DNA from 4 places in the Kitasatospora sp. NPDC058492 genome. Region 3 is predicted to be linked to each of the others. Evidence: riboswitches for the same ligand, from Rfam matches in the RefSeq annotation. Region 3 holds a riboswitch; each other region holds the start of a gene.

What was found. Region 3 has a riboswitch for cobalamin ahead of metE (5-methyltetrahydropteroyltriglutamate--homocysteine S-methyltransferase). Riboswitches for the same ligand answer to the same signal wherever they lie in the genome.
Region 1: another riboswitch for cobalamin. It lies ahead of ACFWPI_RS36805 (ABC transporter substrate-binding protein); the one in region 3 lies ahead of metE (5-methyltetrahydropteroyltriglutamate--homocysteine S-methyltransferase).
Region 2: another riboswitch for cobalamin. It lies ahead of ACFWPI_RS34190 (ribonucleoside-diphosphate reductase subunit alpha); the one in region 3 lies ahead of metE (5-methyltetrahydropteroyltriglutamate--homocysteine S-methyltransferase).
Region 4: another riboswitch for cobalamin. It lies ahead of ACFWPI_RS14845 (HoxN/HupN/NixA family nickel/cobalt transporter); the one in region 3 lies ahead of metE (5-methyltetrahydropteroyltriglutamate--homocysteine S-methyltransferase).

What each region holds. Positions count from the first base shown of each region.
Region 1 covers NZ_JBHXMU010000092.1:19,883-27,296, reverse strand. Annotated here, with positions in the region: gene ACFWPI_RS36810 (iron ABC transporter permease) at 1-995, opposite strand, end outside; gene ACFWPI_RS36805 (ABC transporter substrate-binding protein) at 992-1,963, opposite strand; cobalamin riboswitch at 2,058-2,263, opposite strand; gene ACFWPI_RS36800 (hypothetical protein) at 2,383-3,024, opposite strand; gene ACFWPI_RS36795 (type I polyketide synthase) at 3,300-7,414, shown strand, end outside.
Region 2 covers NZ_JBHXMU010000075.1:20,466-27,879, reverse strand. Annotated here, with positions in the region: gene ACFWPI_RS34200 (glycoside hydrolase family 26 protein) at 1-611, opposite strand, end outside; gene ACFWPI_RS34195 (hypothetical protein) at 752-1,654, opposite strand; cobalamin riboswitch at 2,199-2,341, shown strand; gene ACFWPI_RS34190 (ribonucleoside-diphosphate reductase subunit alpha) at 2,533-4,950, shown strand; gene ACFWPI_RS34185 (ribonucleotide-diphosphate reductase subunit beta) at 4,971-5,966, shown strand; partial or broken gene ACFWPI_RS34180 (helix-turn-helix domain-containing protein) at 6,162-6,290, shown strand; gene ACFWPI_RS34175 (DUF5753 domain-containing protein) at 6,363-6,917, shown strand; gene ACFWPI_RS34170 (Scr1 family TA system antitoxin-like transcriptional regulator) at 6,937-7,209, shown strand.
Region 3 covers NZ_JBHXMU010000006.1:18,208-25,621, forward strand. Annotated here, with positions in the region: gene ACFWPI_RS05895 (RNA-guided endonuclease InsQ/TnpB family protein) at 1-415, opposite strand, end outside; gene tnpA (IS200/IS605 family transposase) at 442-858, shown strand; partial or broken gene ACFWPI_RS05905 (helix-turn-helix domain-containing protein) at 953-1,069, opposite strand; gene folP (dihydropteroate synthase) at 1,087-1,947, opposite strand; gene metF (methylenetetrahydrofolate reductase [NAD(P)H]) at 2,062-2,979, shown strand; gene metE (5-methyltetrahydropteroyltriglutamate--homocysteine S-methyltransferase) at 3,069-5,384, opposite strand; cobalamin riboswitch at 5,549-5,771, opposite strand; gene ACFWPI_RS05925 (ECF transporter S component) at 5,801-6,727, opposite strand; gene ACFWPI_RS05930 (ABC transporter ATP-binding protein) at 6,724-7,414, opposite strand, start outside.
Region 4 covers NZ_JBHXMU010000019.1:718-8,131, reverse strand. Annotated here, with positions in the region: gene efp (elongation factor P) at 1-435, opposite strand, end outside; gene ACFWPI_RS14880 (Xaa-Pro peptidase family protein) at 515-1,621, opposite strand; gene rpmF (50S ribosomal protein L32) at 1,712-1,885, opposite strand; gene rpsR (30S ribosomal protein S18) at 1,966-2,202, opposite strand; gene ACFWPI_RS14865 (CobW family GTP-binding protein) at 2,215-3,381, opposite strand; gene rpsN (30S ribosomal protein S14) at 3,387-3,692, opposite strand; gene rpmB (50S ribosomal protein L28) at 3,692-3,928, opposite strand; gene rpmG (50S ribosomal protein L33) at 4,086-4,250, shown strand; gene ACFWPI_RS14845 (HoxN/HupN/NixA family nickel/cobalt transporter) at 4,398-5,510, opposite strand; cobalamin riboswitch at 5,540-5,754, opposite strand; gene ACFWPI_RS14840 (ArsR/SmtB family transcription factor) at 5,836-6,219, shown strand; gene ACFWPI_RS14835 (Fpg/Nei family DNA glycosylase) at 6,272-7,081, opposite strand; gene ACFWPI_RS14830 (AAA family ATPase) at 7,162-7,414, opposite strand, start outside.

The sequences.
Region 1 (7,414 bases), on a different contig from region 3:
ACGGGGATCTCCCGGTCGGGCAGGACCGAGCGCGCCACGATGTCGCTGCCCACCAGGAGGGACGCACCCACCAGTGCCGACACGGGCAGCAGGAGGGCGTGGCGCGGGCCGCAGACCAGTCGGACCACGTGCGGTACGACCAGGCCGAGGAACCCGATGACGCCGGTGTTGGCGACCAGGCACGCGGTCACCAGCGCGGCGGTGGCGACGAGGAGCCAGCGGGTGCGCTCGACGTGGACGCCGAGGGAGCGGGCGGCGGTCTCGCCGAAGGCGAAGGCGTCCAGGTCGCGGGCCGAGGAGGCCAGGACCGTGACGCCGACCAGCGCGACCGCGGTCAGGAAGACGGCGGTGGGCCAGCGCACGCCGGCGACCGAGCCGAGCGTCCACTCCATGACACCGCGCGCCGCGTTGCGGTCCCCGAGGACCAGCACGACGAACGAGGTGTAGGCCCCGCACATCTGCCCCACCGCGATGCCGGCGAGCACGGTCCGGGTGGTCGGTAGGGACCGGGTGCGGGCGCCGGCCAGTGCCAGGACGACGGCGGCGGCGAGCAGGGCACCGGCGAAGGCCGCCGTCGCCACCGCGCCGGTGCCCACGGCGCCGGTCACGCCGACGCCGAGGACGATCACGGTGACCGCGCCTGCGGCGGCTCCGTCGGAGATCCCGAGCAGGAAGGGATCGGCCAGGTCGTTCCCGGTCAGCGTCTGCAGCACCGCGCCGCAGACCGCGAGGCCTGCGCCGGTGGCAGCCGCTCCCAGAACCCGGGGCAGCCGCAACTGCCAGACGATCTGGTCGTCCAGCAGCGTGACGTGCTGGCCGCCCAGCCCGAGACGGCGCGCCACGACATCGATCACCGTCCGGACCGGCTCGGGTTGCGAGCCCACGGCCAGGCCGAGGAGCACGGTGGTCAGCAGCAGGGCCGCACCGATGGCCAGGGCCGCCGTCGCGCGGCCCGGACCGGAGGGCCGCACGACGGGGCGGGGTTCGGTGGTCATGAACCCGGGTGCAGCTGGCCCAGCCCTGCGGACACCCGGGCGGCACCGTCGGCGAGCCGCACGCCGGGAGTCGACTCCGAGAACGGCACCACCACGAAAGCCTTGCGCTGCACGGCGGTGAGCTTGCTCAGCACCGGGTCGTTCTCCAAGTAGTCGATCTTGGACTGGGCGGTGTCCCAGCCGGCGTCCGCGACCACGATGGCGTCCGGGTCCGCCGCGACGACCTTCTCCCAGCTCACGTTCTGCCAGCCACCGGGCAGGTCCCCGAAGACGTTGCGGGCGCCCACGGCATCGAGCACGAGCTGAGGTCCGCCGTGGCCGGCACCGACGAACGGCGACTTGGTGTCCGAGTCGTACCACAGGACCTTCAGACCCTTGCCCGCGGCCGTCGCCGTGAACTGGGCGAGCTGCTGCTCCTGCTGCTGCTGGATCGCGGCGGCCCGCTCCGTGACACCGAAGACCTCGGCGACGTCGTTCAGTTCACCCCACACCGCCTGCCAGGTCGTCGGCGGCACCTGGCTCTTGTCCGAGCAGCCGAACGGGGACAGGTACGACGGGATGCCCTGGCCGCGCAGCTCGTCCCGGCTGCCCGCGACCTTGTCGGTGAACGCGCTGGAGTAGGAGGCGTACAGGAAGTCGGGACGGGCCGCGAGGAGCTTCTCCTTCGTCGGGTAGTCCTTGGAGAGCACCGGGACGGAGTCGTAGGCCGCCTTCCACTTCTCCGGGACGGAATCGTCGAGGTAGGCGGTACCGGCCATGCGGGACTGCAGGCCGAGGGACAGGGCCACCTCGGTGGCACCCTCGTTGAGCGTCACCAGCCGGGCGGGCGGCGCGCCGACCGTCACGGTCGTCCCGCAGTTGTCCACGCTCACCGGCGCGGCACTTCCGGCCGCCCCGCCGGACGTGGCGGGCGCGGGGGCGCCGGTGCAAGCCCCGAGCGCGCCGGTGAACAGGACGGCCGCGACCACCCGGCCGACACGTATCGGACCTGTGGGACGAACGGAACATATCGATCGAAACGGATACAGCAGACCGCTGGGCACGTGTTCTCCAAAACCCTCGTGGAACATGTCGCGCCGTGGCCGGTCTCCTGGCTTCCGCATCAACACGCCGCAGCCGACCTTCCCGGACGGCTCTTCCAGCCCGCCCAGTGGCCCTGACCGCTGGAAAAGCCGGTCAGCGAGGGCCGCGGAACTCCGCGGCAACAGTGGCGAGGGCCGCACCGGACTCAGACCGGTTTCCCGTACACCACGGCGATGGCAAGGTATCAGGCGTGGTCAGGTCGGTGCTGACCGGCTCAAGGACGCCCACCGGCCACGCGAAGCGCCGGCAGCGGCAGCGCCTTGACGGAGGTGTGTGTTCGGCCTGCCGGCTTTCCAGCGCGCTGTCACGCAGTGGCGGTGGCAGCTTCGGTGGCTCCGCCAGTTGAGGGTGACTGGAGGGAGCAGGCCGAGATCCGGACCGCGAGCTCCTCGTAGTCGACGGGTTCGCCACACAGCCGGCGTACGGAAGCAAGGCCCAGGCTGGCCTGTCCGGTGGCCTCCACGAGAGCACGGGAAGCAACGTAGAAGCGCCACTGGCCGATGTCGAGCGGGTCGTAGTCGGCGTGGGTGAGCGCGATATGGAGGGCGAAGACGTAGACATCCGCGTTGTAGGACTGCTCTGCGGCGTCACCGTCCTCGGGAGTCCAGGTGCGTCCGCGCAGCCGGGAGAAGCGAATCTCCGACAGCTGACGCTGCCCCCAGGCTTGGAGGTAGGCGCTGGTCTTGACCTCGATCCTGAGCCCGTCAGGCGTCAGGACATCGAAGCTGTCCCATTCCATGTTGCGTGCCACAGCGCCGACGGCGCGGTGGACCAGGAATTCCGCGAGCAGGCCCCGGGTGGTGTTGGTTCGCAAGTCGGGCATCGCGTAGCGCCAGAAGTCCAGCACCGTCCCGGCATCGGTGCCGCGGAAGGCCTCGTTGCCGTCGAGCGGCGCCAGTTCGGCCGGGGTGTGCCAGGCGTTGGGGGCGGCGGAGTCGGAGAGCATTCCCCCAGCCTGACACGGGCGCCGGACGGGGAGGGCGGTATCGGGGGCAGCGCTCAAAGTCCACGGCGCTGTGCCCTCGCGCCCTCCCGGGCTGGAGAGCTGCTGTTTCCGCAGGTCAGAGGCCTGATTGCTGCCTCGAAGTGCCGCGGTTCCTCGGCGGCCGCAAGCGCAGCTGCGGCGAGTCCGCAGGACTCGGTCTGTGCCCGTGTGTTACTGGGTACGGAGGGGATCGACGGGGGAGTGGGTCGCGAGTGGCGAGAGGTCGGAGCCGGGGCGTGAGTGGTGAACTGCGGTATGACGATCTGGTGCGGCCGCTGCCGGAGTTGCTGAAGAGGCACGCCGAACGGTCGGCGGAGCGGGTGGCGTTCCACGACTTCTCGCGCGGCGTCAGCTACGCCGAGTTGGAGCGGCGGACCGGGCGGTTGGCCGGGTCGTTCGTGCGGGCGGGGGTCCGGCGCGGGGATCGGGTGGCGCTCTGCCTGGGCAACTGCGTGGAGCTGGTGGAGGGTTGCCTCGCCGTGCTGCGGGCGGGGGCGGTCGGTGTCCTGCTCAATCCCCGCTCCTCTGACGACGAACTCGACTACTACCTGCGGGACAGCGGCGCCTCGGCCATCATCACCGACCCCGCGCACCTCACGCAGCTGCACCGCCTCGGCGCCGCGTACCGCGGCCTGCACACCGTGCTCACCGGGGCGGGCCCGATCCCCTCGAACGCCCCCGACGGCACCGTCCTCTTCGAGGCTGCGGCCTCGACCGGGGACGGGCCCGCGGCCCCCGACGATCTGGGGCTCGACGATCCGGCCTGGCTGCTCTACACCTCCGGGACCACCCACCGCCCCAAGGGCGTGCTCTCCACACAGCGCAGCGCACTGTGGTCGGTGGCGGCCTGCTACGCGCCGCTCTTCGGGCTCTCCTCCGAGGACCGGCTGCTGTGGCCGCTGCCGCTGTTCCACAGCTTCGGGCACTCCCTCGCGATCCTGGGCACCACGGCCGTCGGCGCGAGCACCGCGATCGCCGGCGAACTGCCCACGCCCGGTGAGGCCTTGACGCCCGGCGACCTGTGGCGCACGCTGCGCACCCCGAGCGCAGCCCTCGGCGGGCCGTTCACCGTCCTGGCGGGCGTCCCCACGACGTACCACCGGTTGATGGCCTCGGCGAAGGACACCCCGCTCCCCGCACCGCGGCCCGGGCTGAGGCTCTGCGTCACGGCGGGCGCGCCGTGCCCGCCCGAGCTGCGCGGGGCGGTGGAGGAGACGCTCGGCGCGCCGCTGCTCGACGTCTACGGCAGTACCGAGACCTGCGGCGCGATCGCGGTGGCCCGCCCGAACGGCCCCCGGGTCGACGGGTCCTGCGGACTGCCGGTACCCGGGGTCGAGGTCCGCGTCGTCGATCCGGACAGCGGGGCCGACGTCCTCGCGGGCGGCGAGGGCGAGATCTGGGTCAGCGGTCCGAATCTCATGACGGGCTACCACGACCAGCCGGAGGCGACGGCCGCCGCGCTGCGCGAGGGCTGGTACCGGACCGGGGACCTCGGGCGGCGCGCCGAACACGGCCACCTCGTCCTCACCGGCCGGGTCAGCGAACTGATCATCCGGGGTGGCGAGAACATCCACCCCACGGAGGTCGAGCACGTCCTGCGGGGCTGTCCCGGGGTGCGGGACGCCGTGGTCCTCGGCCTGCCGCACGGCGTCCTCGGCGAGGTCCCGGTCGCCTTCGTGGTGCCCGGCCCGGAGGGCCTGGACCCGCGGCTGGTGCTCGACGTCTGCCGCTCGCAGCTCGCGGAGCACAAGGTCCCCGTCGAGGTCCGTGAGATCGCGGCCGTCCCGCGCACGCCGTCGGGCAAGATCGTCCGCCATGCGGTGCTCAGCGACCCGGCTGCGGCGCCGGCCCCGGCCCCGGCCGGGGGCTCCCTGGGCCGCGGGCTGCTGTCGCTGCCCCGGGAGGAGCAGGAACGCGCGCTGTGCGAGAGGGTGTGCGCCGAGACGGCCCGGGTCCGCGGCCGCGCGCCGGAGCGCGGGCCTGAGGCGGACGGTTCGTTCGCTGACAGTTCCTTCGCGGACCTCGGGCTGACCTCGCTCGGCGCCATCGAGCTGATCGACCGGCTCGCGGCGTCGACCGGGCTGAGCCTGCCGACGACGCTGGTCTTCGACCACCCCACCCCTGCCGCCGTCGCCCGCCACCTGCACACCGAACTGTTCACCGCCGAGCCTGCCGTACCCACAGCCGAGGCCGTCACCGCACCGCGGACCGCCGAGCCGGAGGAGCCGTACGACCGGGACCCGGTGGTGATCGTCGCCATGGCCTGCCGCTACCCCGGTGGCGTGGAATCCCCCGAAGGGCTCTGGGAGTTGGTGTCGCAGGGCACGGACGCGATCTCGGACCTGCCGACCGACCGGGGCTGGGACCTCGCCGCCCTCTACGACCCCGACCCGGACCGGATCGGCACCTGCTACACCCGCAGCGGCGGATTCCTGCACAGCGCCGCGGAGTTCGACGCGGGCCTGTTCGGCATCTCGCCGCGCGAGGCGTTCGCCATGGACCCGCAGCAGCGGCTGCTGCTGGAGGTCACCTGGGAGGCGTGGGAGCGGGCCGGGATCGACCCGGCGTCCGTCCGGGACAGCGACACGGGCGTCTTCCTCGGCGTGATGTACGGCGACTACGCCTCCCGCTTCACCGAGCACGAACTGGAGGCCCACCTCGCCTTGGGCTCGGCCGGCAGCGTGGCCTCCGGCCGGCTCTCCTACGTGTTCGGCCTGCGCGGGCCCGCGATCACCGTCGACACGGCGTGCTCGTCCTCGCTGGTCGCCGTGCACCAGGCGGCCCAGGCGCTGCGCTCGGGCGCGTGCTCGCTGGCGCTGGCCGGCGGCGTCACGGTGATGGCGACGCCCAACCCGCTGGTCGCGTTCAGCCGCCAGCGCGCCCTCGCACCCGACGGCCGGTGCAAGTCCTTCTCGGCCACGGCGGACGGCACCGCCTGGGCCGAGGGCGCCGGGGTGCTGCTGCTGGAGAGGCTGTCCGACGCGCGCCGCAACGGACACCCGGTGCTGGCCGTGGTGCGCGGCAGCGCCGTCAACTCCGACGGCGCGTCCAACGGCCTGACCGCGCCCAACGGCCGCGCCCAGCAGCGCCTGATCCAGCTGGCGCTGGCCGACGCCGGGCTGCGCGCGCACGAGGTGGACGCCGTGGAGGCGCACGGGACGGGCACCGCGCTCGGCGATCCCGTCGAGGCGCGGGCGCTGCTCGCCGGCTACGGCCGGGGCCGGGGGCCGGAGGAGCCCCCGCTGTGGCTGGGCAGCGTCAAGTCCAACCTCGGACACACCCAGGCCGCCGCCGGAGTCGCCGGGATCATCAAGATGGCCCAGGCCATGCGGCACGGCGAGTTGCCCAGGACCCTGCACGTGGCAGCCCCCACCCCGCACGTCGACTGGTCCGCGGGCCGGGTCGAGCTGCTGACCGCCGCCCGGCCGTGGCCCGCGCCCGCCGGCCGGCCGCGCCGGGCCGGCGTGTCGGCCTTCGGGATCGGCGGCACCAACGCGCACGTGATCATCGAGGAGCCGGCCGCCGCCGACCGCGCCCCGCTGCAGGAACCCGCGCGGCCCCAGGGGCTGGCGGTGCCGTGGCTGGTCGGCGGGGCCGACGAGGCGGCCCTGCGGGCCCAAGCGCGGCGGCTGGCCGACCACGTCGCCGCCCGGCCGGGCCTCTCGCCGGCGGACGTGGGCTTCTCGCTGGCGGTGTCGCGGTCGGCGCTCACGCACCGGGCGATGGTGCCGGCCGCGGACCGCGAGCGCATGCTGGCCGGACTCCGGGCGATCGCCGACGGCACGCCCGCCGACGGCACGCCCGGCGCCGGGGCGTTGACGCGCCTGGCCGACCCGCGCACCCGCACCGCCTTCCTGTTCACCGGGCAGGGCGCGCAGCGCACGCGGATGGGCGAGGAGCTACGGGAGGCGTTCCCCGCGTTCGCCGAGGCCTTCGACGAGGTCTGCCACGCGCTGGACGGCGAACTCGACCGGCCGCTGCGCACGGTGATCCGCGCCGAGCCGGGCTCGCCGGACGCCCTGCTCGACCGCACGGACTTCACCCAGGCCGCCCTGTTCGCCTACGAGGTGGCGCTCTTCCGGCTGGTGGAGTCCTGGGGCGTGCGGGCCGACTTCCTGGCGGGGCACTCCGTGGGCGAGTTGGCGGCCGCGCACGTCGCCGGAGTGCTGGACCTCGCCGACGCCGTACGTCTGGTCGCGGCGCGCGGGCGGCTGATGCGGGCGCTGCCCGACGGCGGGGCGATGGTGGCCCTCGACGCGGCGGAGCACGAGGTCCTGCCCGAACTCGTGGACGTGGCCGACCGCGTGGCGATCGCCGCGGTCAACGGACCGCGCGCGGTGGTGGTCTCCGG
Region 2 (7,414 bases), on a different contig from region 3:
TGCTGGACACCGGCCGTGCCGTAGCTGCCGTCGTCGGCGCGCGGGTGGCCGGACCAGACGGCGGAGAGCAGGTCGACGGCGTCGTCGGTGTACTGCCAGCCGGCCCGGCAGGTGGGCCACCGGCCGGCCGAGTAGGAGCGCGGGTCGCCGACACCCCAACCGGTCTGGCCGTAGCCGGGGCCGAGGTCGGTCTCGACGAAGCCGGGCAGCTTGCCGGTGAGGTCGGCGGCCTTCTTGTAGTAGTAGCCGACCTGCTTGGTGCCGCGGTAGTCGCCGTACTCGGGGTTGTTGCGCTCGTTGTGCGCCTCGACGTGCTGGCCGATCACCGTCCCGCCGCTCTGCCCGGTGCGGGCCTGCCCCTCCAGGTCGGCGAGCAGCTGCTGGACGGCCCGGGCGTTCGGCGAGGCCTGCGGGTCCCGGGCGAGCAGGTCCCGGCCGACCTCCGGCGGCAGGGTGCGGCCGGAGAAACCGACCGCCACCGGGACGCGGGCGGGCTGTTCGCCGTCGGCCCGGCCGTCGCGCTGCAACAGCGCCACGGCGCCCGCGGCCACCACGACCCCGGCCGCGGCCAGGACGGCGGGCTTGCCGCGCAGGGCTCTGGGCAGGGCCACGGACCGCTCCTCCGGTTGCTCGCCGGCACCGGCCCAGGCGGACACAACCGGAACACTCGTGCGAATGACTGCCCCGAGAGCCTGCCACACTCCCCCGGCCCCGGCGAGCGAACCCGCCGGGGCCGGGGTGTCACGGCGGATCAGCCGGCCGCGGCGGCCCCCGGCGCACCCGGCGCGGCCGCGGACGCGGCCTTGGCGCGCTGGAGCAGCTGGCCCTTCACGTGCTCGCCGAAGCCGGCGGCCGCCGCGGTGGCGGCGGCGTCGGCGGTGTTGCCGCCCTTCGCCGAGCCCTCGACCGTGAAGTAGGCGTACCGGCCAAGGGTGTTGTGCGTGTTGGTGCAGCCCGGCGTAGCGCAGAAGGCCGGCGCGCCCGGCGCGACGGCGCCCTTGAGGTGGCCGGTGTAGCTCTTCATCGAGGTCTCGGCCTGGATCTTGTGGTCGAAGACCGCGACGCCGACGGTCACCGCGCTGTCGCCGGAGACGTAGGTCGCCCGGAGCACCTTCTGGCAGCCCTGGTCACCGAGGACCTTGCCGAGCCCGCCGGTCGTCGAGTTCCCGTCCCAGCAGGGCGAGTCCAGCGAGACGAAGGTCCGGTTCCAGGTGGCGCCGTTGACCGTCACCTGGAGTGCGGAGAACAGCGCCCCCGCGTCCTGCGGCGCCGGGTCGGTGGCGGCCTCCCAGATCGGCTTCGACGGGTCGTCCGGCGCGCCGCCCGGGGTGCCGGACGGGTTCCCGCCCGGGGTTCCGGCGGCATTCGGCGCGGCACTCGGTGCGGCGGAGGACGGCCGGTTGGAGGCCGAGGCGGTCGGCCCGGCGGTCGGCTTGTCGCCGTCGCCCTTCGTCAGCAGCACCGCACCACCCGCGACCAGGCCGCCGACCAGGACGACCGCGACCGCCACGCCGAGGGCCCGCAGCCGGCGGCGGCGCTTGTCGTCCGCCGCGTTGCGGTCCGCCAGCGCCTGCCAGTTCGGCTCGGCGCGCTGCGGCGCCTGGGGCTGCGGGTACGGCTGCGGGTGCGCCTGCGAGTGTCCTTGGGGATGCACCTGGGGATGCGGCTGGGGGTTCGGCTGCCACTGCGGCGGCAGCTGCTGCCCCGGTTGGCCCGGCTGCGGCAGCGGAGGCTGCCCCGGCGGGCCGGGCTGCGCGGGCGGCTGCGCGGGCGGCACCGGAGGCCCGTACGAGGCCGGCGGCGGCCCGAAGCCCCCGCTCGGCGGCAACACCGGACCGGGCACCACCGGCGGCTGCTGACCGTGCGCGTCCCCCGGCCCGGTGGGAGGCGTTCCCTGCGGACCCTGCCCGGGTGCGCCAGTTCCGTCGCTCACGCGCCCCCTCGCTTCGCTCGATGATCGCTTCGCGGAACGCGCCCCTCGGCGCTTCGCTCGCTCATGCGCCCAGATCGTAGGGCATGCCCCCGCCAGCCGGTCCGCCCGGTGACCGTTCCGTATCGAAACCAGGACGCCGGAGCCCGGAACCAGGGCCCCGGGAGCCCGGATCCGAGGCGCCCCAAGGCCACGACCCGCCCCCTCCCAGCACCCCCGGTTATCGCGCCGACACACCGCGCCGTACTACATGTGGGGTCGCATCAGAGAGACACCACAAGATGTATGCTCAATCCTGCTGTCGATGCAGGGGAACCCGGTGCGAATCCGGGACTGCCCCGCAGCGGTGAGCGGGCGGCTCCAGCAGCCGCACCGCGAGTCCGAGTACCTGCCGACGGTGTGCGCACGGGCCCTCCCGCAGAGGCCGCGCCAGCACGAGAACTACCTTCCGGGCCTCGCGGGCGGGCCGGGGACGCCACTGTCGCGCGACGCTTCCTGCGTACGTGCCGTGCTCCCCTGCCCCGAACGGCCCGGTACCCCCCGATCACCGCCGCCGATCGCCGCCAGGAGAGAGCGCCTTGACCACCGCTGCCTCAGCCACCCTGCCCGCCCAGGGCACCGGCCCCGCCCCCACCGACCCGACGGTCTCCGACCCCGGCGGCGCGCTCCTTCGGCTGCTCACCGACCGCAGCGTCGACCTCCCCCAGGTGGACCCCGGCCATGTCGCCGCCGCCGCGCTGCGCGGCCGCCACGCCGGCTCGGACTTCGCCGAGCTGCGCGGGCTGGCCGTGGACGCCGCCGCGTCGATGATCGCCGAGGACCCCCAGTACTCGAAGCTGGCCGCCCGGCTGCTCGCCCTGGAGATCGTCGACGAGGCGAACAGCCAGGGCTCGCGCTCCTTCGCCGCCTCGATCGCCGTCGGCCACGACGAGGGCCTGATCGGTGACACCACCGCCGCCTTCGTCGCCAAGCACGCCGCCGCCCTGGACGCGCTGATCGACGTACACGGCGACGACCGCTTCGAGTACTTCGGCCTGCGCACCGTGCAGTCCCGCTACCTGCTGCGCCACCCGATCACCCGCAAGGTCATCGAGACCCCGCAGCACTTCCTGCTCCGCGTCGCCTGCGGCCTGGCGGTCGGCGACAGCGAGCAGTCCGTGCGCGAGGTCGCCGAGCTGTACGGCCTGATGAGCCGGCTGGAGTACCTGACCTCCTCGCCGACCCTGTTCAACTCCGGCACCCGGCACCCGCAGATGTCGAGCTGCTACCTGCTCGACTCCCCGCTGGACAACCTGGACTCGATCTACAACCGCTACGCGCAGATCGCCCGGCTGTCCAAGCACGCCGGCGGCATCGGCCTGTCCTACTCGCGCATCCGCTCGCGCGGCAGCCTGATCCGCGGCACCAACGGCAAGTCCAACGGCATCGTCCCGTTCCTGCGCACCCTCGACTCCTCGGTCGCCGCCGTCAACCAGGGCGGCCGCCGCAAGGGCGCGGCCTGCGTCTACCTGGAGACCTGGCACGCCGACATCGAGGAGTTCCTGGAGCTCCGCGACAACACCGGCGAAGAGGCGCGGCGCACCCACAACCTCAACCTGGCGCACTGGATCCCGGACGAGTTCATGCGCCGGGTCAACGCCAACGAGGACTGGTCGCTCTTCTCCCCCGCCGACGTGCCCGAGCTCGTCGACCTGTGGGGCTCCGACTTCGACGAGGCCTACCGCAAGGCCGAGCTGGCCGGCAAGGCCGTGCGCACCATCCCCGCGCAGACCCTGTACGCCCGGATGATGCGCACCCTGGCGCAGACCGGCAACGGCTGGATGACCTTCAAGGACGCCTCCAACCGCGCCGCCAACCAGACCGCGCTGCCCGGCCGCACGGTGCACTCCTCGAACCTGTGCACCGAGATCCTGGAGGTCACGGACGACTCCGAGACCGCCGTCTGCAACCTCGGCTCGGTCAACCTCGGCGCCCACGTCGCTCCCGGGGCCTCCGTCGACGACCTGCTCGGCGCCATGGACTGGGAGCGCCTCGACGCCACCGTCCGCACCGCCGTGACGTTCCTCGACCGCGTGGTGGACATCAACTTCTACCCGACCACCGAGGCCGGCACCTCCAACTCCCGCTGGCGCCCGGTCGGCCTCGGCGTGATGGGCCTCCAGGACGTCTTCTTCAAGCTGCGGATCGACTTCGACTCCGCCGAGGCCGCGCGGCTGTCCACCCTCATCGCCGAGCGCATCATGCTCACCGCGTACGAGCGCTCCGCCGACCTGGCCGAGCAGCTGGGCCGCCACGAGGCCTACGGCGAGACCCGCGCCGCCCGCGGCGAACTGCACATCGACCACTTCCCGACGGCCGCCCCGCAGTGGGCCGACCGCTGGACCGCGCTGCGCGCCCGCATCGCCGAGACCGGCCTGCGCAACTCGCTGCTGCTGGCCATCGCGCCGACCGCGACCATCGCGTCCATCGCCGGCGTCTACGAGTGCATCGAGCCGCAGGTCTCCAACCTGTTCAAGCGCGAGACGCTGTCCGGCGAGTTCCTCCAGGTCAACCCGTACCTGGTGCGCGAGCTCAAGGAGCTCGGCGTCTGGGACCAGCAGACCCGCGACGCCCTGCGCGAGGCCAACGGCTCCGTCCAGGAACTGGGCTGGCTGCCCGCCGAGGTCCGCTCGCTCTACCGCACCGCCTGGGAGCTGCCCCAGCGCGCGCTGATCGACCTGGCCGCGGCCCGCATGCCGTACCTCGACCAGAGCCAGTCGCTGAACCTGTTCATGGCGGCGCCGACCATCGGCAAGCTCAGCTCGATGTACGCCTACGCGTGGAAGGTCGGTCTCAAGACCACCTACTACCTGCGCTCGCGCCCGGCGACCCGGATCGCCCAGGCCGCCTCCGGTGCCGCCCGCGCCGCCGCGCCCGCGCCCGCGCCCGTGCCGGTGAACACCCCGACCCTCACCCCGGAGGAGGAGGCCGCGCTGGCCTGCTCCCTGGAGAACCCCGAGTCCTGCGAGGCCTGCCAGTGAGCACCCCCGACCGCGAGAAGATGCTGCTCGACCCCGGCTTCGAGCTGACCCTGCGCCCGATGCGCTACCCGTCGTTCTACGACCGGTACCGGGACGCGATCAAGAACACCTGGACCGTCGAGGAGGTGGACCTGCACTCCGACGTCGCCGACCTGGCCAAGCTCAGCGAGGGCGAGCGCCACCTCATCGGCCGCCTGGTCGCCTTCTTCGCCACCGGGGACTCGATCGTCTCCAACAACGTGGTGCTGAGCCTCTACAAGCACATCAACTCCCCGGAGGCGCGGCTGTACCTGTCGCGCCAGCTGTTCGAGGAGGCCGTGCACGTCCAGTTCTACCTGACGCTGCTCGACACCTACCTGCCCGACCCCGAGGACCGCAACGCGGCCTTCGCCGCGGTGGAGAACATCCCCTCCATCCGCCAGAAGGCGCAGTTCTGCTTCAAGTACATGAACGCCGTCGACCACATCGACTCGCTGCAGACCAAGGAGGACCGCCGCGCGTTCCTCCTGAACCTGATCTGCTTCGCGGCGTGCGTCGAGGGCCTGTTCTTCTACGGCGCGTTCGCGTACGTGTACTGGTTCCGCTCGCGCGGCCTGCTGCACGGCCTGGCCACCGGCACCAACTGGGTGTTCCGCGACGAGTCCATGCACATGGACTTCGCGATGTCGGTCGTCGACACGGTCCGCGAGGAGGAGCCCGACCTCTTCGACGACGAGATGGCCAAGCAGGTCACCGAGATGCTGGAAGAGGCCGTCGAGGCCGAGCTCCAGTTCGCCCAGGACCTGTGCGGCGACGGCCTCGCCGGCATGAACACCGACTCCATGCGCCAGTACCTGGAGGCCGTGGCCGACCAGCGCCTCGCCCGCCTCGGCCTGCCGATCCGCTACGGGTCCACCAACCCGTTCGGCTTCATGGAGCTCCAGAACGTCCAGGAGCTGACCAACTTCTTCGAGCGCCGCGTCTCCGCGTACCAGGTCGCCGTCGAAGGCTCCGTCGCCTTCGACGACGACTTCTAAAGCACTCAGACACACCAGAGGTGCCCCGCCCGGCTCACCGCCGCGCGGGGCACCTCTGTCTGTACCGACCTCACCTCTGAACTCCCCCGCCCCCAGCCATCGTTCACGCCGGGCGGGGGCGGCCCAACCACTTTCCCGCTCTGGAAAGATCGGGTTCTTGACCCTGCGCCCAGAGAGCCGGGAGCATCGGCCAAGACAGCCGAGACCGTCGCCCGTAGGGCTTCCATGTCTCCAGCCAAGCTTTCGAAGATCGAAAACGGCAAGACCCTGCCGAGCGTGCAGGACGTGGACCTCATCCTGACCGCGCTCGGCATATCGGATGAGGCCAAGGCCGAGTTCCTGGAAGCAGCCCGTGGCGCGGCCACCGAAGAGGTCGCCCGGCGGGAACTCCGCCGGATGGGCCACTGGAAGCATCAGCACGCCATCGAAGCCCGAACGTGCCTTCTCCGGCTCTTCCAGGGACAGCTGATTCCTGGCTTGCTTCAGAGCGCCGAATACGTCTCAGCCGTCTTCGCCTTGCACCCGGAGCTGCCAGATGAGGCGAAGACGAAGACGATCGCAGCTCGACTGGAGCGCCAGGCCGTGTTGTACGACCGCCAGCGGCAGTTCCACTTCCTCATCTGTGAACATGTACTACGTTGGCGGATCTGCCCTCCTGCTGTCATGGCTACGCAGCTCGATCGCCTGGTGTCACTGTCCCGGCTTCCCAACGTAACCATCGGGACCATTCCTCTCGCCAGACGAATGCCGGACTTTCCAATGACATGCTTCAGCATGTATGACGATCGCCTGGTCATCGTGGAGACGTTCCATTCAGAGATCACCACTCACGATCCACGAGATGTCGGCGTCTATCTGTCAAAATTCTCCGAATTCGATGCCGTAGCACTACACGGAGACGACATGCGCGCACTGGCCGAAGGGATCCGAGACGAGTTCCTTCAAGAATAAGAACCCAAAGGAAGCCGCAATGGACAACAGATCGGATTCAGCGCGGATCGCGGGCCCAGAGTGGCAGGACGCCAGAACCCTCCGCCGAAACGGCGCAGAAAAGAAGCAGGTTGAGCTGGCAACCCTTGAGCGGACCTCGACGGAACTCCGCTACTTCCTGCCGACCATGATCACCGGACTGCTCTCGACGCCGGAGTACGTCAACGCCAGTCTGGCCCACATCCCCGGTGATCACTCGAAGGTCATCGCCAAGAAACTTGAGCGGCAGACACCGCAGGGTCTCTGCCAATAGCCGAGCCACCCGGCAGGAATGACCCCAGCGGACCTTCGCGGCGCAGGAAGTCGGCCAGTCCGACTTCCTGCACACGCATCCGGAGCGGCCACCTGAAATGGGCCGTGAAGAGTTCTCTAGGGAACAGGAAAGCATGCAGGAATAACCCCAACGCCCCGGTATTTTGGTGACTCGCCGAAATGATTCGAGAGCCACAGGAGCGCTC
Region 3 (7,414 bases):
TCGGCAGGTTCAGCTTGCCGCCCGGTGTGATCGACCATCGGGCGTTCGCGGTGAACCGCACCGCCTGCCGGTTGTCCTTGCGGGACTTGAACCGGGGCGGTTTGATCTTCGGACCCTTGCGGGTGCCCTTGAGGGAGGCGAAGAAGTTTCCGTACGCGGTCTCCAGATCCCGCAGGGACTGCTGCAGCACCACGGCGGACACCTCGCCCAACCAGGCGCGTTCCGGGGTCTTCTTCGCCTCCGTCAGCCGCTTGGACAGCTCGGCGGCCTTCGGAAACGGCAGCCCGGCAGCTCGCGCGTCCTCACGTTCCCGAAGGGCATCGTCGAAGACGACGCGCGCGCACCCGAACGCCTGCGCCAGAGAGGAACGCTGACCAACCGTCGGGTACAGGCGGAAACTGTACCGAAGCTGCACAATCGACACAGTACTGCAGTTGGTTTATGACTGAGCATCAGGAGATCCGTACAGGCAGGCACTGCACATTCGCGCTTCACGCGCACTTGGTTTTCGTGACGAAATTCCGGCACAAGGTGTTCAACGACGCCCATCTTCGACGGGTGGAGGAGATCATGCGGACGGTCGCCGAAGACTTCGAGTGCGAGATCGTGGAGTTCAACGGTGAGAACAACCACGTCCACCTGCTGGTGAACTTCCCCCCGAAGGTCGCCCTGTCCAAGCTGGTCAACAGCCTCAAGGGCGTCAGCTCACGCCGGATGCGCCAGGAGTATCCCGAACTGGTCCGCCACTACTGGCGCGCACAGAAGCTGTGGTCCGGCTCGTACTTCGCGGGGTCGGTCGGCGGAGCACCGATCAGCGTGCTCCGCCAGTACATCGAGCAGCAGAACCGCCCGGCCTAGAACCTGCACGGAGCGCACTCCGGCGCTCCGCGCCTACGGGCCAAGGATTCGCCTCACCACCGGGCTGAAGCCCGATGCACTGCGAATAGTCTCGGTAGCTGGTCGAGATGCCGAGCTCGCGCGCCAGCTCGACCTGGTTCATGCCGTGCTCGCGGCGCAGCCGGCGCAGCTTGGCGTGGGCGTAGACCTTCCGCCCGGTCGGACGTGGCATGGCGCGTACTTCCTCTCTCAGACCCGGTTGGTTCGGATCGCGGCCTCGACCCGGACGGCGTCGGCCGTGTCCCGGACCTCGTGCACCCGCACCGCCCACGCGCCCTGCGCGGCGGCCAGGACGCTGGCCGCCGCGGTGGCCGCGTCGCGTTCACGGGCCGGACGGGCCTCGCCCGTCCGCGGGTCGGCCAGCAGCTCGCCCAGGAACCGCTTGCGCGAGGCCGCCACCAGGAGCGGGCGCCCCAGCACGCGCCAGGCGTCCAGCGATGCCAGCAGCGCCCAGTCGTCCTGCCGGCGTTTGGCGAAGCCGAGGCCCGGGTCCACGATGACCTGGGAGGGGTCGACCCCGGCCGACACCACCGTGTCCATCTGCCGTGCGACCTCACGGATCACCTCGGCCGCGACGTCCTCGTACGCGGCCAGTTCGTCCATGCGGGCGGACTGCCCGCGCCAGTGCATGACGACGAAGGGCACTCCGGCCCTGGCCGCGGCGCCGATCATGCCCGCGTCGGCCCGGCCCCCGCTGACGTCGTTGATGATCCGGGCGCCGGCTTCCACCGCCGCTTCGGCGACCCGGGCCCGCATCGTGTCGATGCTGACCAGGACGCCCTTGTCGGTGAGCGAGCGCACCACCGGCAGGACCCGGCGCAGTTCCTCCTCCTCGGACACCCTGGTCGCTCCCGGCCGGGTCGACTCGCCGCCGACGTCCACGATGTCGGCGCCCTGTTCGGCCAGCAGCAGTCCTCGGTCCACCGCGCGCCCCGGGTCCAGCCAGCGGCCGCCGTCCGAGAACGAGTCGGGGGTCACGTTCACGACTCCCATCACCGCGCACCGGTCCCATTCGGGCAGCCCCGACAATACCTGCGAAGGTCTTTTCATGCCCCCATTGTGCCGCCCGCCCCACCTGTCCCCCAACTCGCACCACCGAGAAAATTCGTATCACAGAGTGGACACCTGAGGACGACCGATAGCCCGGCTGGTTAACCTCCTGCCATGACACTCGGAATTCCCTCCACGCGCACGGATCGGGCGACCTCCATCCGCGAACTCCTCGCGACCGGCAGGCTTTCCTCTTCATTCGAATTCATGCCGCCCCGGAGTGCCGAAGCGGAGGTCGGCCTGTGGAATGCGATCCGGCGCCTGGAAGCGCTGTCCCCCACCTTCGTCTCGGTGACCTACGGCGCCGGCGGGTCGACACGGGAGCGGACGGTGAACGTCACCGGCCGCATCGCGCAGGAGACCACCCTCACACCGACCGCCCACCTGACCGCGGTCGGCCACAGCGTCGCCGAACTGCGGAACATCCTCGGCCACTACGCCGACCAGGGCGTTCGCAACATCCTGGCGCTGCGCGGCGACCCGCCGGGCGATCCGCTGGGCACCTGGCACCGCCACCCCGACGGGGTGGAGTACGCCGCCGACCTGGTACGGCTGATCAAGGAGTCCGGCGACTTCTGCGTCGGCGTGGCCGCGTTCCCCGACCTGCACCCGAGGTCCCCCGACTGGGATTCCGAGATCAGGCACTTCATCGAGAAGTGCCGGGCCGGAGCCGACTACGCCATCACCCAGATGCTCTTCGACGTGGACAGCTACCTCCGTTTCCGGGATCGACTGGAATCGGCCGGCTGCACCGTTCCGGTCATTCCGGAGATCATGCCGGTGACCAGTATCCGGTCACTTCGGAGGATTCCGACGCTGACCACGGCCGCTATTCCTGATGAGCTTTCCGAAAGCATGCTGAAGCAGCAGGACAACCCGAAGGCCGTCCGGGCGATCGGTATCGATCACGCCACCGAAATGTGCCGGCGCCTGCTCTCCGAGGGAGTTCCCGGGCTGCATTTCATGACCATGAACTTCTCGACGGTGACGACGGAGATCTACCAGAACCTCGGGCTTCTCGGGTCCGGGTGAAACCGGCCGGGCCGCCGTCGGGGAAGCGGCCCGACCCGGCCGGGCGCCGCACGGCGTGCGGGGCCCGGCCGGGGCGTGTCGCCGGTGGGTCAGCCGGCGAGTTCCGCGCGCAGGCGGCGGGCGGCGCCGACGAGGCTGTCGAGCGAGGCGCGGGTCTCCGTCCAGCCGCGGGTCTTCAGGCCGCAGTCGGGGTTGACCCAGAGCCGCTCTGCGGGGATGGCGGCCAGGCCCGCACGCAGCAGTTCCACGGCCTCCTCGGTGCTCGGGACGCGCGGGGAGTGGATGTCCCAGACGCCCGGACCGACCTCGCGCGGGTAGCCGGCCCCGGCGAGCTCTCCGGCGACCTCCATGTGCGAGCGGGTGGCCTCCAGCGAGATGACGTCCGCGTCGAGCTCGTCGATCGCCGTCATGATCGCGCCGAACTCGGCGTAGCACATGTGGGTGTGGACCTGGGTGTCGGCGCGGACGCCCGAGGTGGCCAGGCGGAAGGACTCGGTGGCCCACGCCAGGTACGCCGGGCGGTCGGCGGCGCGCAACGGCAGGGTCTCGCGCAGGGCCGGCTCGTCGACCTGGACGACGGCCGCGCCCACGGCCTCCAGGTCGGTGACCTCGTCGCGCAGGGCGAGGGCGACCTGGCGGGCGGTGTCGCCGAGCGGCTGGTCGTCGCGGACGAAGGACCAGGCGAGCATCGTGACGGGGCCGGTGAGCATGCCCTTGACCGGGCGTTCGGTCAGGCCCTGCGCGTAGCCGAACCAGTCGACGGTCATCGGGTGCGGGCGGGAGATGTCCCCAGCCAGGACCGGCGGGCGCACGTACCGGGTGCCGTAGGACTGGACCCAGCCGTGCCGGGTGGCGAGGTAGCCGGTGAGCTGTTCGGCGAAGTACTGGACCATGTCGTTGCGCTCGGGCTCGCCGTGCACCAGGACGTCCAGTCCGGCCTTCTCCTGGAAGGCGATGACCTCCCGGACCTCGGTCTCCATCCGCTCCCGGTAGGCCGCCGCGTCGATCCGGCCCGCCGTGAGGTCGGCCCGCGCGACCCGCAGTTCGGAGGTCTGCGGGAACGAGCCGATGGTGGTGGTCGGCAGCAGCGGCAGGCCGAGCCGGGCACGCTGGGCCTCGGCCCGCTGCGGGTAGGCCTGGGCGCGGCGCGCGTCCGCGTCGGTGACGGCGGCGGTGCGGGCGCGCACCGCCGGGTCGTGGGTGATCGGCGAGTTGGCGCGCGAGGCGAGGTCGGCGCGGTTGGCGGCCAGGTCGGCGGCGATCGCCCCCGTACCCTCGCGCAGGCCCCGGGCCAGCAGCGCCACCTCCCTGGCCTTCTGCTGGGCGAAGGCGAGCCAGCGCAGGATCTGCGGGTCGACGTCGCGTTCGGCGGCGGCGTCCAGCGGCACGTGCAGCAGGGAGCAGGACGGCGCGACGTCGACCCGCTCGGCCAGGCCCAGCAGGGTCGCCAGGGTGGCCAGCGACTTCTCCAGGTCGTTGATCCAGATGTTGCGGCCGTCGACCACCCCGGCGACCAGCCGCTTGCCGGGCAGCCCGCCGACGGCGGCCAGGTCGTCAAGGTTCGCCGCGGCGGGCCCCGTGAAGTCCAGCGCCAGGCCCTCGACCGGGGCCTTGGCCAGCACCGGCAGGGCCTCGCCCAGGCGGTCGAAGTAGCTCGCGACCAGCAGCTTCGGACGGTCCGCCAGGCCGCCCAGCTCACGGTAGGCGCGGGCGGCGGCGTTCAGCTCGGCCGGGGTGCGGTCCTGCACCAGGGCGGGCTCGTCCAGCTGCACCCACTGCGCCCCGGCCGCCTTCAGGTCCGCCAGCAGCTGCGCGTAGACGGGCAGCAGCCGGTCCAGCAGGGTGATCGGCTGGAAGTCCTCGGCGACGCCGGGGGCGGGCTTGGCGAGCAGCAGGTAGGTGAGGGGGCCGACGAGCACGGGGCGTGCGGTGTGGCCGAGCGCCAGCGCCTCCCGGAACTCCCCGACGGCCTTGGCCGGGTTCGCGGTGAAGACGGTGTCCGGGCCGAGTTCGGGCACCAGGTAGTGGTAGTTGGTGTCGAACCACTTGGTCATCTCCAGTGGCGCGACCTCCTGGGTGCCGCGTGCCATGGCGAAGTAGCCGTCCAGCGCGTCGATTTCGACCGCATCCCGGTGCCGGGGCGGGATCGCGCCGACGGCGACCGTGGTGTCCAGCACGTGGTCGTAGAGCGAGAAGTCGCCGGTGGGCACTTCCAGGACACCGGCCCCGGCGAGCTGCGCCCAGTTCTTCCGGCGCAGGCCGACCGCCGTCTCCCGCAGGGCGTCGGCGGTGACCGTGCCCTTCCAGTAGCCCTCGACGGCCTTCTTCAGCTCCCGGCCCTGGCCCTGCCGGGGGTAGCCGTACACGGTGGCCCTGGTTGCCGCGGCTGCGGACTTCGTGGTCAAGGGACTCTCCTTCGCGAGTCTGGCTCCTCAAGTGCCCGGGGACGGGACGAGAGCGCGAAGGGATGACGAACCGGGCGGCGGCTCACGTCGATGCGCGTGCCGGACCCGCCTGGTATGGTCGCCGACCCGCCCACGAGGTCACCGGGATATCCGCACGCGGAACGGTCCGCGGGCGGGCAACGGGCAGGTCTTCGGACTCGTGGGCGCACCGGGCCTGTTGGCGTCCGGTACCTACTGGCCATCGCTTCCCAGACCCGTCCCGGGTCCAGTGCGTATGACGGCGGTCGTTCCCACTCACCGCTGCGGGGCAGTCCCGGATTCCCACCGGGTTCCCTCTTGCGACGTCCTGCCTGGCGGGCAGGACGAACCAGCTGCGTCGCCAGCTTAGGGGCAAACCGCCGGGGCCGACGCGGAATTCACGGAAGCCGTCCGCATGGTGAGACTCCCTCGCCGCTCGCGGAGCCGGTGGCGGTGTCGTTCGCGGCGGCGTTCGCGGTGTCGTTCGCGGCGGCGTTCGCGGTGTCGTTCGCGGTGACTCGTCGACCGTCCGGGGCGTCCGGGGCTTCGAAGCGCACCGTGGGCTCGAAGTTGGCGCGGCGGGCCGCGCGGCGGAAGACGGTGAGGACGGCCGGGCCGACGACGAGCACGGCGGTGAAGGTGGTGACGGCCCGGCCGGTGTCCCAGCCGAGCGAGGTGGCGAGGTCGAAGAGCAGGTAGCGGTGCCACTGCTCGGTGAAGGGCAGCCCCGGCAGGTAGGCGATGGAACTGTTCGGGTCGGTGGAGAACGGCCAGAAGGAGAGGTTGAGGAGGAAGCCGAAGAGGTACCCGGAGAACGCCCCGTACGCGGCCAGCATCGCCACCTCCCAGCGCCGCCGTCGGGTTCTCGGCAGCAGCCCGGCGAGCATGCCGACGAACGCGCAGCCGAACATCTGGTACGGCATCCAGGGGCCGACGCCGCCGGTGAGCAGCGCGGAGGCGAACAGCGAGGTGCAGCCGAGGGTGAAGCCGAAGCCCGGGCCGAAGACCCGGCCGGCCAGGACGAGGAGGAAGAAAACCGTCTCCACCCCGGCGGTGCCGGCGCCGAGCGGGCGCAGCCCGGCGTTGACGGCGGACAGGACGCCGAGCATGGCGAGGGCCTTGGCGTCGATGCCGCCGGCCGCGATCTCGGCGATGACGACGGCGAGCACCAGGACCAGCAGGGCGCCGAAGATCAGCGGCGGGGCGTAGGAGGAGCCGAACGTTCCGGGGGCGACGACGAACGGCCAGGTGAAGGCGACCAGGCCGATGAAGGCGGCCAGGGCCGCGACGACGCGGGCCCGGCCGGGGATCCGGACGGCGCTCACCGGGCGGCCTGCGCGGGCGCGAGGGCGGCGGCCACCTGTCGGGTCGTCAGGTAGGGCAGCGGCGCGAGGATCTTGGCGGTCTGGGGGGCGAAGGTGGGCGAGGCGACGATGACCTCGGCGGTGGGACCGTCGGCGACGACCTCGCCCTCGGCCATCACCACCACCCGGTCGGCGGCGGCGGCGACGAACTCGACGTCGTGGGTGGAGACGACGACCGTACGGCCTTCGGCGGCGAGGGCGTCGACGATGCCGGTGAGCGCTTCCTTCGCGTGGTAGTCGAGCCCTCGGGTGGGTTCGTCCAGCAGCACCACCCTTGGCGCGGCGGCCAGTTGGATCGCCAGGACCAAGGCCAGCTTCTGGCCCTCGGAGAGGTCCCGGGGGTGGGTGCCATCGGGGATCCCGGGGGCGAGCCGGTCGAGGATCTGCCGCGCGGTCGGGCTTGCTGCGGCCGGGCCGACTGTGGTCGGACCTGCGGCGGTCGGCCCGGCTGTGGTCGGGCCTGCTGCGCTGCGGGCCTCCAGGTCGCTCTGGGCGAGTTCCTGGGCGACCGTCTCCAGGTACAGCAGGTCGGTCGGGGTCTGCGGGACGAGCCCGACGAGCTGCCGGGCCCTGGTCGCGGAGAGCCGCTTGGGGTCCGCGGCCGGCCCGCCGTCGGCTCCGCGGACCTGCACGCTGCCGCCCTGCCGG
Region 4 (7,414 bases), on a different contig from region 3:
GCGGTCGCCCTGGACGCCCGGCTCGGTGTGGGAGATCAGCAGCTCGACGGAGGCCGGGAGCTCGATGTACAGGGGGGCACCCTCGTACATGGCGACCAGGGCCTCGAAGCCCTCCAGCAGGTACTTGGAGGCGTCGCCGACGACGGCCGGCTCGACCACGATCTGGTCGTAGGTGTCCGTGTCCATGAACACGAAGTTCTCGCCGTCCTTGTACGAGAACTGCATGCCGCGCTTGTCGACGTTGGCGGTCTCGACCTTGGTGCCGGCGTTGAAGGTCTTGTCGACGACCTTGCCGGTCAGGACCTCCTTGAGCTTCGTGCGCACGAAGGCCGGGCCCTTGCCGGGCTTGACGTGCTGGAACTCGACGACGGACCAGAGCTTGCCGCCCTCCAGCTTGAGGACCATGCCGTTCTTGAGATCGTTCGTGGAAGCCACGGGCGCACTTACTCCTGGATATAGCTGTCAAGGAACCAAGGCTTGCGTCCTGCCGCCGACGGCCGACGGGCGGCCGCGGTCACAGGGCGAGGAGCTCCTTGGTGGTGATGGTGAGCAGCTCGGGCCCGCCCTCCTCTGGGGGGCGCACCACGAGCGTGTCCTCGATCCGGACACCGCCCTTGCCCGGGAGGTGGACCCCTGGGCCGACGGTGACCGGCACGCGGCTGTCCAGTTTACCCATGTCCGACGGACCGAGGCGCGGCGCCTCCCGGATCTCCAGCCCGATGCCGTGCCCCACCGGGTGCGGGGAGGTCTCGGTGTGGCCGGCCGCCTCCAGGATCTGCCGCGCGGCCCGGTCGGGCACGTACTGCTCCACGCCCGGTCCGAGCGCCTCCCGGCCGGCCCGCTGGGCCCGGAACACCAGCCGGTGCAGCTCCACCTGCCAGGGCGCGGGGGCGGCGCCGATCACGAAGGTCCGGGCGGTGGAGACGCCGTAGCCCCGGTACTGGGCGCCCATCACCACGGTGAGGAAGTCGCCCTCCTCCACCCGGCGGTCGGTCGGCTGGTGGGCGGGCCGGCCGGAGTGGCTGCCGGTGCCGACGGACACCGGGTAGGCCGCCCGGTCCGCGCCGTGGTCGATCATCCGGCGTTCCAGCTCCATCGCCAGGTGCCGTTCGGTACGGCCGACCAGGATCGACTCCAGCAGTTCGCCGAGCGCCTGGTCGGCGATCTCGGCGGCGATCCGCAGGTCGGCGATCTCGTGCTCGTCCTTGACCACCCGCAGCCGCTCGACCACCTGCGCCAGGTCGGCCAGCCGGGCCCCCTCCGCCAGGCTCGCCACCGCGCGGTGGCGGCTGACGGTCAGGTCGTGCTCCTCCACCGCGAGGTCCGCCACGCCCAGTCGCGCGGCGGCGGCGGCCGCCGCCAGGGCGGTGTCCGCCGCGGCCGCCACCGGCACCTGGGTGACGTCCGGCGCGATCAGGTGCTCCCCGGTGTCGTCCGGCGGCAGATCGTCCGGCACTGCCAGCAGCACCCGCTCCCGGGTCAGCAGCAGCGTCGCCCCGCAGGGCGCGCAGCCCGTCAGATACCGCACGTTCGCCGCCCGGGTGATCAGCGCCGCATCGGCCCCGGCCGCACTGCAGTGCTCCCTCACCCGCTCCCGCCGACCCGCGTACGCATCAGACATGCGTCGAGCCTACGAACCCCCACCCCGATCCGCCCGCCGAGCACCCCCGACAGGGCGCGCTCCCGCCCCCGCACGCCCTCTTTGTGGTCGCTACGCCCCCTCCGGATCGATCAGGCCGCGGCGATAGGCGGGGACCAGGTTCTGGGGGACGAGCAGTTCGCGGCCGTTGAGGGTGATCGGGACGAGCTTCGGGGCCTTGCCCTTCCACTGGGCCCGGCGGTGCCGGGTGTTGCTGCGGGACGTCTTGCGCTTGGGGACGGCCATCGGGGGCTCCTTGTCGGGTGGTGACGGTGGTGGCGGTGGTGACGGCGGCGATGGCTACCGGGTGGTGCCGGCGGCGATGGCTACCGGGTGGTGCCGGCGGCGTACGGGAGGAGGGCCATCTCGCGGGCGTTCTTGACGGCCCTGGCCACGGCGCGCTGCTGCTGGACGGTGAGCCGGGTGACGCGGCGGCTCCGGATCTTGCCGCGGTCGGAGACGAAGCGCCGCAGCAGGTCGGTGTCCTTGTAGTCGATGTACTCGACGCCGGCCGCGAACAGCGGGTTCGGCCGGTCCTTGGGCGGGTTCGGTCGCTTACGCACAGTGACGGCTCCTCAGTGAACGGGGTCGAGCAGGTCCCGGAAGGCGTCCGGCAGGGCCTTCCAGCCGGGTTCGCCGGCGGCGAGTTCGGCGTCGGTGAGCAGACAGGAGTCGAGCAGCCCGGTGACACCGTCGACGTCCAGGCCCTCGGCGGTGAAGCTGAGCTGCTGCACCCGGTCGCCGTGCAGAGGGTGCCAGTCGAGGGCGGCGGCGGCCCGGCGGGCGGGCGGGTAGAGCTCCCAGGCGGCGTCGGGCAGGGAGGTGAGCCAGGGCCCGCACTCCTCGACCGCGAGGTTGGCCCCGGCGGCGTCCCAGGCGAGCATCAGGTCGGGCCGGTTGGCCAGCCAGAAGCGGCCGCGGCTGCGCTGGGCGGCGGGGACGAGCAGTTCCAGCGCCCGGTGCAGCCGCTCGGGGTGCAGCGGCCGGCGGCGCTCCCAGACCAGCGTGGTGACGCCGGCCTCGTCGCTCTCCTGCGGGAGCAGCGCGATCGCCGGGTTGACCCGGTCGCGGGCGGCGGCGACGTCGAAGCCGCCGAGGGCGGCCCGGGTGAGCGCGCCGGTGCCGAGCCGGACGACCCGGGCGGTGGGGTGGAGCTGGCGGAGCAGCGCGAGCCCGGGCGTGTGCGCCGTCGCGCGCGGGACGGCGAGGGTGGTGGCGTACTCGACCTGGTGGGCGAGCGCCTCCGCGCGGGTCCGCTGGTCCTGGCGGGCGGTGTGCTCGCCGTGGTCCACCAGGTCGTCGGAGACGGAGAGTTCGCCGATCAGCCGGTCCGGGTCGACGGCCGTGACCACGCCCGCGAGTTCGACGGCGTCCTCCAGATGGCGGCCGTCCGCCTCTCCCCCGGCGATCACCTCGACGGCCGGGTGCGGGTCGCTGCCGCCCCACAGTTCGACGATCGCGAGTCCGTACCGGCCTTCGTCGGCGATCCGCAGCAGTCGCGGCAGCAGGTCCTCGCGCAGGGCGCAGCAGGGGCAGTCGTTCACCAGCGGGACGTCGGCGGCGTCGAACCCGCCTCCCGCGTCGCGCAGTTCGCGGTGGACGACGCCCTGCGAGGCCTCCCGCAGGTCGTGGTGGAGGACCACCGCGTCCACCGCGGCCGCGGCCAACTCCCGGACGGCGGCGCGGCGTTCGGCGGCGTGCAGGCCGGCGACGACCACCACGGGCAGCTTGATCCCGTCCACGCCGCTCACCAGCTGGCCTTGCGGACGCCGGGCAGGTGGCCGGCGTGGGCGTGGACGCGGAGGTTGACCCGGGAGAGGCCGAAGGCGCGCAGGTAGCCGCGGGGGCGGCCGTCGACGGCGTCGCGGTTGCGGATCCGGGTGGCGCTGGCGTCGCGGGGCTGGCGGGCGAGTTCGGCCTGGGCGGCGGCGCGTTCGGCGGGGGCGGTGCCGGGGCCGGCGATGATCCGCTTGAGCTCGGCGCGGCGCTCGGCGTACCGGGCCACGACGGCGCGGCGCTGCTCGTTCTTGGCGATCTTGCTCTGCTTGGCCATCAGACCTTCCCCCCTCGGGCGCGGATGCGGGCGACGGCGGCCTCGATGCCGATCGTGTCGATGGTGCGGATGCCCTTGGCGCTGAGGGTGAGCCGGACGTACCGGCCCTCGCCGGGCAGCCAGTAGCGCTTGTGCTGGATGTTGGGGTCGAAGCGGCGGCGGGTGCGGCGGTGCGAGTGCGAGATCGCGTTGCCGAATCCGGGCTTGCGGCCGGTGAGTTGGCAGTGGGCGGACATGGGTGCTCCCTGACGTCCGGGAATGGGCAGGACGGAGCTCACGTTACACCAGATGAAAATGACTTCCATTTCGGTGTACGGTTTCGCCCCGGCCCCGAACACCCCGCCAACCCGCCAACCCGCCAACCCGCCAACCCGCCAACCCGGGAGGACACCCATGGCCCGTAGTGAACTGCGCCCCGTCATCAAGCTCCGCTCCACCGCCGGCACCGGCTACACGTACGTGACCCGCAAGAACCGCCGCAACGACCCGGACCGGATGGTCCTGCGCAAGTACGACCCGCTCGCGCGCCGGCACGTCGACTTCCGCGAAGAGCGCTGAACCCCGCCCGCCCGAACTGAACCCCGCACCGACGGAACGCCGACCGGCAGCGACCCGTACCGCCCCGCAGCGACGAAACGGCGCCTCCCCCGGGATCCCGGGGGAGGCGCCGTCGCTGCTCGCAGCCGTCGCCGCTCGCAGCCGTCACTACTCGGCGGCCACCCAGCGCTTCTCCACCCGGGCCAGCTTCCAGTAGGCGATCGCCGCGGCCCAGACCACCACGAACAGCCCGGCGATCGCGTAGCCGACGTTGTCCAGCGAGATGCCCGCGATCCAGCCGGTGACCGGGTCGGTCAGATCGAGCTTCTCGTGCAGCACGCCGACCAGCTCGATGGTGCCGATGACGAAGGCCACCGCGATCGACAGCCCGGTGATCGTCAGGTTGTAGTAGACCTTCCGGACCGGGTTGGCGAAGGCCCACTGGTACGCGAAGTTCATGAACGTCCCGTCCAGGGTGTCGAACAGGCTCATCCCGGCCGCGAACAGCAGCGGCAGGCAGACGATCGCGTACCAGGGCAACCCGGCCGCCGCGCCCGACCCGGCCATCACCATCAGGGTGACCTCGGTCGCGGTGTCGAAGCCCAGCCCCAGCACCATGCCCACCGGGAACATCTGCCCGGGCCGGGTGATCGAGCGGGTCGCCCGGTTCAGCACCCGGGCCATGAAGCCCCGCGAGTTGAGGTGCTCCTCCAGCTGCGCCTCGTCGTACGACCCGGCCCGCATCGCCCGGAACACCTTGAGGATGCCGAGCAGCGCGGCCAGGTTGAGCGCGCCGATCAGGTAGAGGAACGCGCCGGAGGCCGTCGTGCCGACCATCCCGAGCCACTTGTGGGTGGTCGAGTCGTCGTCCATCAGCGTGCTGGCCAGCTGCGCGCCGCCCGCCACCAGGGCGGCCATCAGCACCACCATCGAGGAGTGCCCGAGGGCGAACCAGAAGCCGACCGAGACCGGCCGCTTGCCGTCCGCCATCAGCTTGCGGGTGGTGTTGTCGATCACCGCGATGTGGTCGGCGTCGAAGGCGTGCCGCATGCCGAGGGTGTACGCGGTGATCCCCAGGCCCACGCCGAAGACCTGGGTGCCGACCGCGTAGTTGTGGGGCGCGACCAGGAAGATGAGCGTCCCGAACGCCACCACGTGCATGGCCAGGATCACCCCCATCAGCCCGGCCGTGCGAACGGTGTCCTCGCGCTTCCAGCGGAACGTGGGCAGCACGGACGGTGTCGCCGGCGCCTCGGCGGCGGCGGTTTCGGGCAGGGTCATTCGGGTCACGCTCCAGCACCTCGTGGAAACACTTCGTGAGATGCCGTGGCCGGTCTCCTGGCTTACGGGGGTCCCGTACCCGCCTTCCCAGGTGCGCGAGGCTCCCAGTGGCGTCGTGGGTACGGACGTCTCTCCATCGTCGACGATCACGATGGCCCGATCACAGTGGCGAGGGCCGCTCCGGACTGGGACCCCTGAGGATCCGTCACCGGTCTTCCCGAGCACCACGGCGGGGAACACCGTAGGGGTCAGGACCCACCCTTGCAAGGCTGCGCACCTGCGCAGGTGTCCAGGATCACAGGCCCCCTCCTGCAACAATGTGCGCATGCATCTCGTACCGGCCGACCGCGCGGGCCACCGCACCATCGACGGACACCGGGTCTGCGAGGCCATCGCCGCGATCGGCGACCCCGCGCACGTCCGCACCTGGGCCGAGCGGTTCTCCCTGCTCGCCGACCCCGGGCGGCTCGCCCTCCTGCTCGCCCTCCACCGGGCCGGCCCGCTCGCCGTCTCCGACCTCGCCGTCGCCACCGGCATGCGCGACCCCGCCGTGTCCCAGGCCCTGCGGCTGCTCCGCACCGCGGGCGTGGTCACCGGGGACAAGGACGGGCGGGTCGTGCGCTACCGGCTCGTGGACGAGGCCATGCGCCCCCTCCTCGACGCGTGCGCCGCCGCCGAACACCACGAGCCCACCGTGGCCGTCGGCTGACCGGCCCCCCGGAGGACACGCCGGGGCCCGGCCGGAGCAACCGCGGACCCGGTCAGGCCGCCTGGCAGGCGGGGCACCAGAAGAGGTTGCGCGCGGCGTGCTGCTCCGTCCGGACGTCGGTGCCGCAGACCAGGCAGGGCATCGCGGCCCGCCGGTAGACGTACACCTCGCCGCCGTGGTCGTCGACACGCGGCGGGCGGCCCATCGCCTCGGGGGTGTGCTCGGGCCGGACGGTGTCGATCCGGCCCGCGCCGACGCCCTCGCGCATCAGGGCGACCAGGTCGGCCCAGATCGCGTCCCACTCGCCCCGGGTGAGGTCGCGGCCGGCGCGGTGCGGGTTGATCCCGTGGCGGAACAGCACCTCGGCCCGGTAGACGTTGCCCACCCCGGCCAGCACCTTCTGGTCCATCAGCAGCGCGGCGACGGTCGTCCGGCTGGCCGATATCCGGCGCCAGGCGGCCTGCGGGTCGGCGTCGGCGCGCAGCGGGTCGGGGCCCAGCCGGGCGGCGACGGCGGCCTTCTCCGCGCCGGTGACCAGCGCGCAGGTGTTGGGGCCGCGCAGATCGGCGTAGCCGTCGTCGTTGGCCAGCCGCAGCCGGACCAGGCCGACCGGCTCGGGCGCGGGCCCGGTGCCGAAGGCGAAGCCGCCGTAGAGGCCGAGGTGGACGTGCACCCAGGCGCCCTCCTCGAAGCCGAGGAACAGGTGCTTGCCGACGGCTTCGGCCGCGGTGAGCAGCTGCCCGTCGATGGCCTTGGCCTCGTCGGCGAACCGGCCCTGCGGGCTGGACACCTCGACCGGGCGGCCGCCGAAGGCCTTCCGGTTCTCGGCGGCGAGGCGGTGGATGATGTGGCCTTCCGGCACGGGCGTCAGCTCCCCCGGGGTGGTTCGACAGGACCTGCACATCATCGCAGTCGGCGCCGACAGCACCGGATCGTCGCAGGTCAGCGGACCGGCATGCCCATCAGCCGGGCCAGGATGACGCGGTCCAGCTCGGCGGCGGTGCCGGCCACGTCCAGGTACGAGTTGTCGATGATCGGCAGCCCGGAGTTGTACCAGCCGGCCATCCGGCCGTGGATCCGCGCCACCTCCTCGTCACCGAGCCGCCGGGTGCCGCCGCGCCTGGCGTTGCGGTGCAGCACGGAGTCCAGGCTGGGCAGCAGCACGACCGGGATCATGCCGGGGCCGATGTGCCGC